DNA from 3 places in the Janthinobacterium sp. NFX145 genome. Region 1 is predicted to be linked to each of the others. Evidence: predicted binding sites of a transcription regulator. Region 1 holds the regulator's gene; each other region holds the start of a gene.
What was found. Region 1 encodes HrcA, which represses chaperone genes, less so after heat shock. Its sites were predicted from a motif close to TTAGCACTCNNNNNNNNNGAGTGCTAA; they were not measured.
Positions count from the first base shown of each region.

Region 2: a site for HrcA is predicted at 2,345-2,371, ahead of groES (co-chaperone GroES). Genes of this name have one in related genera too.
Region 3: a site for HrcA is predicted at 1,530-1,556, ahead of rpoH (RNA polymerase sigma factor RpoH). Genes of this name have one in related genera too.

Region 1 is NZ_CP187360.1:396,650-400,767, reverse strand. It holds gene ACPJXG_RS01700 (outer membrane protein assembly factor BamE) at 1-521, opposite strand, end outside; gene fur (ferric iron uptake transcriptional regulator) at 718-1,149, shown strand; gene hrcA (heat-inducible transcriptional repressor HrcA) at 1,197-2,213, opposite strand; gene ACPJXG_RS01685 (HAD family hydrolase) at 2,329-3,054, opposite strand; gene ACPJXG_RS01680 (hypothetical protein) at 3,300-3,896, shown strand; gene ACPJXG_RS01675 (hypothetical protein) at 3,933-4,118, shown strand, end outside.
Region 2 is NZ_CP187360.1:1,161,394-1,165,511, forward strand. It holds gene groL (chaperonin GroEL) at 114-1,763, opposite strand; gene groES (co-chaperone GroES) at 1,814-2,104, opposite strand; gene ACPJXG_RS05145 (hypothetical protein) at 2,639-3,385, shown strand; gene ACPJXG_RS05150 (DUF904 domain-containing protein) at 3,515-3,805, shown strand; gene ACPJXG_RS05155 (cell division protein ZapA) at 3,805-4,116, shown strand.
Region 3 is NZ_CP187360.1:5,379,567-5,383,684, forward strand. It holds gene ACPJXG_RS24020 (cell division ATP-binding protein FtsE) at 1-408, shown strand, start outside; gene ftsX (permease-like cell division protein FtsX) at 405-1,325, shown strand; gene rpoH (RNA polymerase sigma factor RpoH) at 1,716-2,609, shown strand; gene ACPJXG_RS24035 (hypothetical protein) at 2,699-2,965, opposite strand; gene ACPJXG_RS24040 (hypothetical protein) at 3,143-3,595, shown strand; gene ACPJXG_RS24045 (antibiotic biosynthesis monooxygenase family protein) at 3,592-3,939, opposite strand; gene ACPJXG_RS24050 (cytochrome P450) at 3,936-4,118, opposite strand, start outside.

The DNA of each region.
Region 1 (4,118 bases):
ACGGCGCTTGGCGCCACGGGCGATGGCACGGCGGCGGCAGGCGCGTCGGCCTTGGCAACCTTGGCGAATGGCGACGGACCGGCGATGCGGTCGATGTATTCTTTCTCTGTCGGCAAGTTGCCGCCTTCGAAACGTTCCACTTTGCCATCCTTGCCGAAGTACACGACCACGCGGCTGCTGGTGGTTTCGCCACTGCCCCGGGCCAGGCGGAACGGATAATCCCAGCGGTCGGCATGGAAGATATCGGTCAGCAACGAGGTGCCGAGGACGAAACGCACCTGGTCGCGCGTCATGCCCACTTTCAACTGGGCCAGCATCTCTTCGGAGACAAAGTTGCCTTGTTGAATGTCAGGACGGTAGGGCGAGAAAAACCACATGAATTTTTGCAGCGGCGTGATGGTGGTCGTTTGTGCGCCCTGTTCGGGGACCAGTTCCTTGCCTTCTTTTTGAGCAGCTGCCGGCTTTTCGCCCAGAATGCCACGGCTGGCGCAGCCGGACATGGCCAGCGCGACACAGACCATGCCTGCCACGACTGGTGCTCGAAATGAAATACGGTGCCAGAGAGATGGCAATACAGCCGGTGTTACGCGCATAAATGACCTCAATTGGATGAACAAAACGCCAGGAGTGACCGGCCCGCCAAAAAAAAGCATATTTTGGCACTCCCCGACAAAACGCTATATGATAAAGCACCTGACCCACATACGAGCAACAAACATGAGTAACAATCCTAGTGATCTCAAGGCAAGCGGCCTGAAAGCCACCCTGCCACGGCTGAAGATACTCGATATCTTCCAGAGTAGCCCGGTACGCCACCTGACCGCGGAAGACGTATATAAAATTCTGCTGGCCGACAATATGGATGTCGGTTTGGCAACTGTCTACCGCGTCCTGACGCAGTTCGAACAGGCTGGCTTGCTCAACCGCAACCATTTTGAAACCGGCAAGGCGATTTTCGAACTCAACGAAGGCTCCCACCACGACCACCTGGTGTGCCTCGACTGTGGCCGGGTCGAAGAATTCTTCGACGAAGAAATCGAAATCCGCCAGCAAAAAGTGGCCGAGGAGCGCGGCTTCAAGATCGCCGAACACGCCCTGGCCATCTACGGCAACTGCACCAAGACAGCTTGCCCGCACAAAACCGCCTGATCCACGCTTGCCGCTCCCACCGGAGCGGCAAGCGTCAGGCAGTACGATCAATGATGGCTGAGTGCGCTTGACAGCAACTTGGCCGTGATATCGACAATCGGGATGACGCGCTCGTAAGCCATGCGCGTCGGTCCGATCACTCCCAGCGTTCCCACGATCTTGCCGTTGACTTCATACGGCGCCGTCACCACGCTCATCTCATCCATTGGCACCAGGTTCGATTCGCCGCCGATGAAAATCTGCACGCCCGTCGCCTTGCTCGACACGTCGAGCAGCTGCATCAAACCCGTTTTTTGCTCGAACATGTCGAACATCTGGCGCAGCGAATGCATATTCGAGGACAGATCGCTCACGCTGAGCAAGTTGCGCTCGCCGGAAATCACCATGTCGTCGCTATGGTCGGCCATCGCTTCGCTGCCCGCTTCCACGGCCGCCTGCATCAGGCTGCCCATATCGTCGCGCAGCTGGCGCAGCTCGCCCTGCAGGCGCACGCGCACGGCGTCGAAGGACAGGCCGCCATAATTCTGATTGATATAGTTGGCCGATTGCACCAGTTGCGCCGGCGTATAGTCGGCTTCCGTCAGCAATAAACGGTTCTGCACGTCGCCGCCGGGAGCGACGATGACGAGCAGGATGCGCTTTTCGGACAGGCGCAAGAATTCGATTTGCTGGAACACGGATTCGCGGCGCGGACTGAGCACGACGCCGGCAAACTGCGACAGCGACGACAGCATCTGCGCCGCGTTGGCGATGGTTTTTTGCGGCTGCGGCGTCTGCAGGCGCATGCGCGACTCCACCATGTGCTCGTCCAGGTGCCGCACGGTCAGCAAGGTGTCGACAAAAATGCGGTAGCCGCGCGGCGTGGGGATGCGTCCGGCCGAGGTGTGCGGACTGGACACATAACCAAGCTCTTCCAGGTCAGCCATGATGTTGCGGATCGTGGCTGGCGACAGGTCGAGGCCGGAAATTTTCGACAAGGCGCGCGAACCAACCGGCAGGCCGTCGGCGATATATCGCTCGACCAGGGCTTTCAGCAGTGTTTGGGCACGTGTATCGAGTTGCATGGTGTTTTATTTAGGCAAGTATTTCTTAGCAAGTATTTTTTAGAAAAGCGGCAACGAAAGCGGCCGAACGTGCAGCAACAGCGCCTATTATGCACGTTCGCCCGTCCCGCGGCGATCAATCTTCCAGTTGCCCCTGCAGCCACAACAGCAATTCATCAAAGTTGGCGCAGATGGCGTCGGGCTGCACGCCGGCGGCCAGGTGGGCATCGCTGCCCTTGCGGTTCATCCACACGGCACGCATGCCCGCCCCCTGCGCTCCCGTCACATCGAAATACAGATCGTCGCCGACATACACGGCTTCATGGGGCGACACGTCCAGCGCGGCGCAAGCGGCCAGGAAGATGCTGGCGTCGGGCTTGGCCACGCCAAAGTCGCTGGCGGCGATCGATACCTTGAAATGCTGCGCCAGGCCGATAATTTCAAGGTCCGCATTGCCATTCGAGATGGAGCCGACCAGCATGCGTTGACCCATCCAGGCCAGGCCCGGCAAGACGTCGTCATATGGCTGGACGCGATGACGGGCCGCAAGGAACTGCGCGATGGCGCCGTCGACCAGGGCGGGATCCTCGCCGGCCGCCTCGAAGGCGGCCAGCAGGCCCGCGCGGCGCAACTCGATCAGGTTGCCATGGAAATGCGGTTGTTCATTGAGCATGGCCAGACGGTGCTGGCGCAGCAGCTCGATGGAAAACTGCTGCGCCACCTTGGGTGCATGCGTGGCCAGCCAGTCGTGCAGCAGGGTTTCGGCGGCGGCAATCACGGGCGCGATGGGCCACAAGGTATCGTCGAGGTCGAAGAGGATGGCCTTGGGCGGCACGGCGGGTTTTACAGGAGCAAGGGACATGGGACTCACAATGGGATGCTGCGTCACAGTGCGCAGGGTATAGCTATTGTCGCACCGATCGCCGCCGCCGGCATGGCTGCGCCCCCGTGAAATGGGGCCGGGCCAGCGCTTCCCGGCGAAAAATTGTTACAGGGTGATACAAGGCAAGATCATTCAGCTTGCCAGATAGACTAAAATAGGCGCCATTCCAATGCGGCGCCAGCGTCCGCGTTGCGCTACCCAACCTAATTCGTTTTGGAGACTGTATGAAAAATTTGTACCTGCGCTCGATGCTGGCGGCGGCTTGCGCCGCCACACTGGCAGCCTGCGGCGGCAGCGGCGGCAACCTGTATCTGCAAGTCCAAGTCTTCGGCCTGGCCAAGGATGGCCTGATTCTCCAGAATGACGGGGAACGCTTGCCGGTTACTGCTGGCCTGTCCACCGCTGTTTTCACCAAGCTGGTCAAGAACGATGACCGCTACGACATCACCATCGCGCAACAGCCCAAGGGCGCCGTTTGCACGATTATCAATGGCGTCGGCAAGGCATCGAGCTACTCCGTGAGCACGGCCCAGGTGAACTGCAAGACCAACACCTACCTGCTTCGCGGCACGGTCACGGGCCTGAGCGCCGATGGCTTGCGTCTGGTGATGGGCTCCAACGGCACCACCCTGCTGGCTGGCGCCACCGCCTACGAATTCAGCGTTGATGACGGCGCCGCGTACGGTATTTCCATACTGGCTCAGCCAACGGGCCTGAAGTGCCGCTTCCAGGGTTCCAGCAGTGCGGACGGCAGCGATACGGTCGGCACGATGGGCTCCGCCGCCACGACTGCGGCCACACTTGACTGCACGCCGCAGTAATCCTTGCGATCCGTCACCTATTTTTTGGAGAAATACATGAAGTTATCCTGCTTGCGCCCACTCGCCGCACTGCTGCTGACCCTGGGACTGGCCGCTTGCGGCGGCAAGGCCTCGTATGACGTCAGCGGCACCATCACAGGCTTGAACAATGAAGGACTGATCCTGGCCAATGGCAGCGACACCCTGCCGGTTCCTGCGGGGAAAACAGAGTTTACCTTTATC
Region 2 (4,118 bases), 760 kb from region 1:
TAGAAGATAGCTTTTCGGGGCTGCCGGGGAAGGACAGGCAGCTTTTGGTCTGCTGTGTCTCCCCGGCGTATGCATCCCTGCGCGCCGTCGCCTGCGCGCGGGGATGCCGGACATTACATCATGCCGTCCATGCCGCCCATGCCGCCCATACCACCCATGCCGCCGCCCATGCCGCCGCCTGCTTTGTCGTCAGCGATTTCGCAGACCATGCAGTCGGTTGTCAGCATCAGCGAAGCGATCGAAGCGGCGTTTTGCAGCGCCGAACGGGTCACTTTGGCTGGGTCCAGAACGCCCATTTCAACCATGTCGCCATACGTGCCGTTGGCAGCGTTGTAGCCGTAGTTGCCCGAACCAGCCAGTACGGCTGCCACGACGACCGAAGCTTCTTCGCCAGCGTTTTGCACGATCATGCGCAGTGGCTCTTCCATTGCGCGCAGAACGATCTTGATACCAGCATCTTGATCAGGATTGTCGCCCTTGACCGTGATGTTGGCGCGTGCGCGCAGCAGGGCTACGCCGCCGCCTGGCACGATGCCTTCTTCCACGGCAGCGCGGGTAGCGTGCAGTGCATCTTCAACGCGGGCTTTTTTCTCTTTCATTTCGACTTCGGTGGCTGCGCCAACCTTGATCACGGCAACGCCGCCAGCCAGTTTGGCCACGCGCTCTTGCAGTTTTTCACGGTCGTAGTCCGAGGTCGCTTCTTCGATCTGTACACGTACTTGTTTGACGCGTGCTTCGATCGAGGCAGCTTCGCCGGCGCCATCGATGACGATGGTGTTTTCTTTGCCCACTTCGATGCGTTTCGCTTGGCCCAGTTCGGCCAGGGTCACTTTTTCCAGGGTCAGGCCGACTTCTTCAGCGATCACTTGGCCGCCGGTCAGGACAGCGATGTCTTCCAGCATGGCTTTGCGGCGGTCGCCGAAGCCAGGGGCTTTCACTGCGCACGTTTTCAGGATGCCGCGGATGTTGTTCACAACCAGGGTGGCCAGCGCTTCGCCTTCGATGTCTTCTGCGATGATCAGCAGTGGACGGCCAGCTTTGGCGACTTGTTCCAGTACCGGCAGCAGGTCACGGATGTTCGAGATTTTCTTGTCGCACAGCAGGACGAATGGGCTGTCCAGTACGGCAACTTGTTTCTCTGGGTTGTTGATGAAGTATGGCGACAGGTAGCCGCGGTCGAACTGCATGCCTTCAACGATGTCCAGCTCGTCGTTCAGCGACTTGCCGTCTTCCACGGTGATCACGCCTTCTTTGCCGACTTTTTCCATCGCTTCAGCGATACGCTCGCCGATCGAGTAGTCCGAGTTCGCCGAGATCGCGCCAACCTGGGCGATTTCTTTGGTCGTGGTGCAAGGACGGGCGATTTTCGCCAGTTCTTCGACGGTCGCTGCAACAGCTTTGTCGATACCGCGCTTCAGGTCCATCGGGTTCATGCCGGCGGCAACGAACTTCATGCCTTCGCGCACGATGGCTTGTGCCAGCACGGTTGCGGTGGTGGTGCCGTCGCCGGCGTTGTCGCTGGTGCGGGAAGCAACTTCCTTGACCATTTGCGCGCCCATGTTCATGAGCTTGTCTTTGAGTTCAACTTCTTTCGCTACCGACACACCATCCTTGGTGACGGTAGGGGCGCCGAACGAGCGCTCCAGAACCACGTTGCGGCCTTTCGGGCCCAAGGTGACTTTGACTGCGTTGGCGAGGATATTGACGCCTTCGACCATCTTGGCGCGCGCTGCGTCGCCGAATACTACTTCTTTAGCTGCCATGTTCAATTCTCCTGAGTTTCGGGATGTATCTGTCTACAACGTGGAAACAATTACTTGACGACGATCGCCATGATGTCTTCTTCGCGCATGACCAGCAGCTCATCGCCGTCAACTTTGACGGTTTGGCCGGCGTACTTGCCGAACAGGACGCGGTCGCCCACTTTGACATCCAGAGGACGGACTTTGCCGTCGTCGAGAATCTTGCCATTGCCTACGGCAAGGACTTCGCCTTGATCCGGTTTTTCAGCAGCTGCATCAGGAATGATGAGGCCGGACGCAGTTTTGGTTTCCTGGTCGAGGCGTTTGACGATGACGCGATCGTTCAATGGGCGCAGATTCATACAAAACTCCTTAAAGTTCAATGGATAGGTGTTGCTAAATGAATACATGCCTGGCGCAGCGCCAGGCCTGCTTTCAGTGACCGCCGTTGAAAGCAGCCCGCAACGGTCAAGCAAACCCCATGTCATCCTGTCCTTGCCTGTATCCGGCAGTGGTGCATCGCGGCGTCGCCCGCCGCGTAGCGTTCCCTGCAGTGGCCTGGCAAGCACCATCAGTCCTGAGGATTACTACGAAAGAGTTTGTTAGCACTCTCTACTAACGAGTGCTAATTATAGGGACGGTAGGGGGCTTATTCAAGGGCTTATTCTCCGGGAAGATATACATAGACGTTCTGCGCAGCCTGCATTTACGCAGGGTTTGCGCTGGCGCAAGCCAACTTCCCGGGCGTCAGCAACAGGCGCGACTCTAGCATGCCGTCCGGAGAGGGGCCGTTCCTGTACGCACAGGAAACAGAGTTTCACTATGGAATTTGATAAGATGATTGTAATTGCATATCAATATCGCCACATATGACTACTTGCACGAGAAAGAACGCCATGCCATTTCCGCCTTCCCGCCCCGCGCTGCGCCTGCTGGGCGCTACCCTCATCGGCCTCGCCTGCCTGGGCAATGCCGCCGCGCAAACGCCCACCATCGCCGACGAGATCACCGTGGCGACCCTGACGCCGCAGGAAAAAGACAGGCTGCTGGGCGAGCTGTTCAACGATTTGAACAAGGACGACGACGACCAGGAAGCGCACGTGTGGGACAACGGCGGCGACCGCGGCGCGATGGTCAAAGTCACGTATAACTTCAGCAACTCCGGCATGACGGAGCACAGTTTGAAGGCGCATGTGTGCCGCGACTTGAAATTCGTCGTTACGGCGGGCGGCAAGTCGCAGGACCTGAGCCGCCGCACCTGTTCGCAGAACAGCGGGAAATGGGATGTGCAGGGCAAGGACCCGGCGCCCGTCGTGTATCCGCCTTTCCTGTCCGACGTCACCATCGCCAGGCTGAATGCACAAGAACAAGCATCGTTGCTGAAGGCCGCCGTGCGCACCTTGAAAGATGAAGAGGATGGCAAGACGCGCCAGTGGAGCAACAAGGGACTGGGCAATGTGGTGCCGCTGGCAGTGCGCCTGACGCCTTCGGGCACGGACGCCAAACCTGGCAGCTACAGCCGCACTTGCCGCGACTTGACGATGGTGCTTGACGGCAAGAGCGGCAAGCAGGAGTTGACGCGCCGCTCTTGCGAAAACCGCTATGGCGGCCTCGATATCGAACCCGATTACGTCGACGAGTAAAACGCTGCCATCGCGGCGCCGGCGGATGCGCGCACTTGGTGAAAAGCGCCGGAAAAAGCGTGTATTGTCCGCCAACTGCCCTGCATTGATGTAAATATGTGTGACAGCGGCGTGATTCGATTGACGCCCATGGAGCGTCCGCCCTATAGTGGCGGCATGATTTCCGAATTCAACGAATTATCCGACAAAATAGGCCTGCTGGCCGAAATGACCCATGCGCTGCGCCGTGAAAACGCGCAACTGCGCAAGGACAATGCCGCGCTGGCCGCCGACAACGCCCTGTATGTGCAACGCATGCGCGAGGCGCAGGAGCGGGTGGAAGCGTTGCTGGAAAAAATTCCCGAACTGGTGCAAGCTGGCCTGGAGCAAGCCGCTTCGGAAGCGGGCGCCTATATTGCCGAGAACGAGAAGGAAGCGTAATGCCGCGTGTCGATGTCAATATCATGGGCCAGTCCTACAGCATGGTGTGCCGCGACGGCGAAGAGCGCGCGCTGCGCGAAGCGGCGATCTATCTCGATAGCAAAATGAAAGCCATCCGCGACGCGGGCAAGGTCAAGGGCAACGACCGCATCGCCGTGCTGGCCGCCCTGGGCGTGGCCGCCGAATTCCTCTCCGTGAAGTCGCCGCAAGGTCCGCTGTCGGAATTGACGATCCTGGAAGTGAAGCAGAAAATCTCGGCCATGCACACGGTATTGGATAGCGCTCTGACGCCCCAGGAAAACCTTTTTTAAGC
Region 3 (4,118 bases), 1.4 Mb from region 1:
GCCGCGGAACAGCGCGCGCGCGCCGCGCTCGACAAGGTGGGATTGCTGGACCGCGCCATGGCGCGTCCCCTGTCGCTGTCTGGCGGCGAGCAGCAGCGCGTGTCGATCGCGCGCGCCATCGTCAACCGGCCGCAAATCATCCTGGCCGACGAACCGACGGCCAACCTGGACCGAGCCAGCGCCAACAAGGTGCTCGACGCCCTGAAAGCATTCCACTCCGTGGGCGTGACCTGCCTCATTTCCAGCCATGACGAACAGATGCTCGACGCGGCCGCCCGCGTGATCCACCTGAAAAACGGCCAGCTGGTGGCCATCGACAAGGCCACGCAGGCGCCCGTCTTCGCGCCACCCGATCCCGATTTTGCACCGTCCCCCGGCCTGGACGACGCGCAGGGAGAACAGCCATGAGAGGCTGGTTCCGTCAACACCGCTTCGCGCTCGGTTCGGCGCTGATCCATTTGCGCAAGTCGCCGGGCGGCTTTCTATTGAACGTCGTCGTCGTCGCCATCGCCCTGTCGCTGCCGTTCGCCGGCTTGACCATGCTCGACAATGTACGCCCGATGTCGGAACAGATGTCGGTCGATCCGGAAATCAGCGTCTTCCTGAAGATCGACACGCCGCGCGAGCAAGCCGTGGCGCTGGCCAGTTCCATGCGCAAGATCGTCGGCGAGCAAAAGGCGAAGATCGTCTTCATCGCGCGCGAACAGGCGCTCGACACGCTGAAAAACAAGAACGGCCTGGCCGACGTACTGAGCACCCTGGGCGACAATCCCCTGCCCGACAGCTATGTGCTGAAACTTGACGCCTTCAGCAGCGCCAGCGAAGCGCAGGATGTCGATGCCGTGGCGGAACAATTGCGCCAGTTGCCCGGCGTGGAATCGGCGCAAGTCGATTCGGCCTGGGTCAAGCGTCTGGCGGCCCTGCTGGGCGTGCTGCGTCTGGTGCTGTTGCTGCTGGCCATTACTTTGGGCGTGGCCGTGATCGCTGTTGTCTTCAATACCATCCGCTTGCAAGTGATGCAGCAGCGCGATGAAATCAGCATCTCGAAACTGATCGGCGCCACGGACACCTTCATCCACCGCCCCTTCTATTACACGGGTGCCCTGCTGGGCCTGTGCGCCGGTGCGCTGGCCCTGGGCGCCGTGGCGCTGGCCTTGCAACCGCTCAATACCGCGATTGCCGAGTTTGCGCGCCTGTACGCATCCGAATTCCAGCTGGTGCCGCTGGCACCGCTGCCGATGGCCGGCTTGCTGGCCGTCAGCGCCGGCCTGGGCCTGATCGGCGCCTTCCTCTGCGTGCAGCGCCACCTGGCGCGCCTGAACTGACCTTCCCTCCCATGGCGGCGCCTGCGGTGCCGCCATGCGCCTCACCCTCCCTATCTGCTGTTATCTTGATATTTAGCAAGTATTCTTAAGGTTCGCTTCAGCCAGAGGCCGTAGACTGATTACGTGTTCAAATCACTGTTCATATATATATCAAGCATTAAATCGCCATAGCATTTAGGCTATCAGGCCGATTAAATGTGCTGATTGGCACTCTCAAGCAGAGAGTGCTAATATAGGGACATACCAAAGGCAGAAGCGCCATGGACGCCAGATGAAGATGGTGCCGCGCTCTGCAAAGTGCAAGACCGAATACGCAAACAGACAAGCGGACCACGTCGCGTGATGTGGCCAACTGGAACAAAGCAAGACTACGAGGGAGAAAACATGACTATGATGTCCGCAACGTCCGCATTGGTTCCGACCAAAAGTAATGCGCTGGGCCTCGGTTTCACTGGCAATCTGGGCAATATCGACGCCTATATTTCGGCCGTGAACCGCCTGCCCATGTTGACCCACGACGAAGAAATTTCGCTGGCGACACGCCTGCGTGAAAAAAATGACCTGGCCGCCGCGCAAGAACTGGTGCTGTCGCACCTGCGCCTGGTGGTCTCGATTGCCCGCGGCTACCTGGGCTATGGCTTGCCGCACGCCGACCTGATTCAGGAAGGCAATATCGGCTTGATGAAAGCCGTGAAACGTTTCGATCCGGACCAGGGCGTGCGCCTGGTGTCGTACGCCATGCACTGGGTGAAAGCCGAGATGCATGAGTACATCCTGAAAAACTGGCGCCTGGTCAAGGTTGCGACGACGAAAGCGCAGCGCAAGCTGTTCTTCAACCTGCGCAGCCACAAGACGGGCCTCGATGCGATGACGCCGAAGCAGATCGATGCGCTGGCCAAGCTGCTCGACGTGAAGCGCGAAGAAGTGATCGAGATGGAAACGCGCTTGAGCGGCCGCGACATTGCGCTGGAATCGCCGACCGACGATGAAGACGACAAGTTTTCGCCGATCGCCTACCTGTCGTCGGAGCAAAGCGAACCGACCAAGGTGCTGGAAGCGGAACAAGTGACGCGTCTGCAATCGGAAGGCCTGGAAACGGCCTTGAGCAAACTGGACGCCCGTTCGCGCCGCATCATCGAAGCGCGCTGGCTGGCCAACGACGACGGTTCCGGCGCCACCCTGCACGCGCTGGCAGAAGAGTTCGGCGTATCGGCCGAACGCATCCGCCAGATCGAAGTGGCGGCGCTGAAAAAAATGAAGGGCGCCTTGGCCGCCTGGGTGTAATCGAAAGCAATGCCGCAATGCAAAAGGCGCCGCAAGGCGCCTTTTAGTTTTACAAGTGATGTTTATCAACAGATAAACATGGCAGCGAATTAAGCTGCGGCCAAGCCCTTGACGAGGACTTCGGCAACCAATTCATTCAGATCCGCGCCGCGTTCCTTGGCCAGTGTCTGCAATTGCAAGACCAGATCGCTGTTCAGCTTGACGGCGAACGGCACCAGGCCCAGGGCCTGATCGCGCTTGCGCTGCTCGCGGCGGTCGACGACCACCGCTTCCTTACCGAATGCACCGGCGCCGGGAACATTCATCTTTCCCATCAGTTTCTTGGCATCGCTTTTGGCCAGGTCGGTTTTTTTCATGGTTGTTTCCTGATTTTCAAAACAGCCATTTTACGCAGTAATCGGCGCGCCGCGTGGCCGGCGCGTCAATTCATCGGCAGCACGCCAATAGTGCGCCTGAAAAATATCATTTTGTTACTATCATTTCATCCCGCGCGTGAACAAGCACGCCGGGACGCTCTACCTGAAAGGAAAAACATGCATTCTCTGACCCACTCTTATCGTAGCGTGCTGCTGCCCCTGTTCTTCGCCTGCCTGGCCGTGCTGGCCGGCTGCGGCGCGGCCGGCAGCGCCGGCGACGCGGAAAACACGCCGCGCAGCGTCACCCACGTGCTCTCGCCGGGCGAACAGGTCGCCATCACGGCCACCGATACCCTGAAACTCGAGCGCGTCAACGACAGCCGCTGCCGCAAGGGCGCCGTGTGCGTGTGGAAAGGCTACGTCAGCTACAGTTTCAGCTTGCTCAACAGCGCAGGCACGACCGACATCGTCTTGTCCGATTCCATGCCCGGCGCCGCCAGCTCCGTCACCGTCAACCACCTGACGTTTACCTTGCTCGACGTCGACCCGGCCACGCCGCCGGCCCTGAATGCGGCCGAGCCCACTTACCGGGTCAAGGTGAAAATCACGCAGGGCGCGCTGCCCCGCTAAACGCTGTGGCGCTGGCGGCTGTCGGCCGGCGCCTGTTCCCGGTCCAGCATGCCGTAATCGCGCACGACGGCGGCGATGCGCAGCCGGTAATCGTCAAACACGCCCTGCCTGCCGGCCGACTGCGCCGCGCGGTGCGCTTCCAGCTGCCGCCATTGCGCCAGCGCCGCCTCGTCGCGAAAGAAGGACAGCGACAGCAATTTGCCTGGTTCGCTCAGGCTGCTGAAGCGTTCAATGGAAATGAACCCATCGACTTCATCGAGCAAGGGACGCAGGGACGCCGCCAGGTCCAGATAGTGCTGGCGCCCTTCGGCGCTGGGCCAAACTTCGAAAATCACGGCAATCATTTCATTTCTCCTGGGCTAAAGACAGGGATGCGGGCATTCAGCGACGGCAGGTAACGCCACGCCAGCGGCAGGCGTTGCAACGCATCGGCCCACGCCTGCAGGCAAGCCATGGCGATGGTGTGCGCGATGGACTGGCCCGGACAACCGTGGCGGCCATGGCCAAAGCCCAACTCCGCATC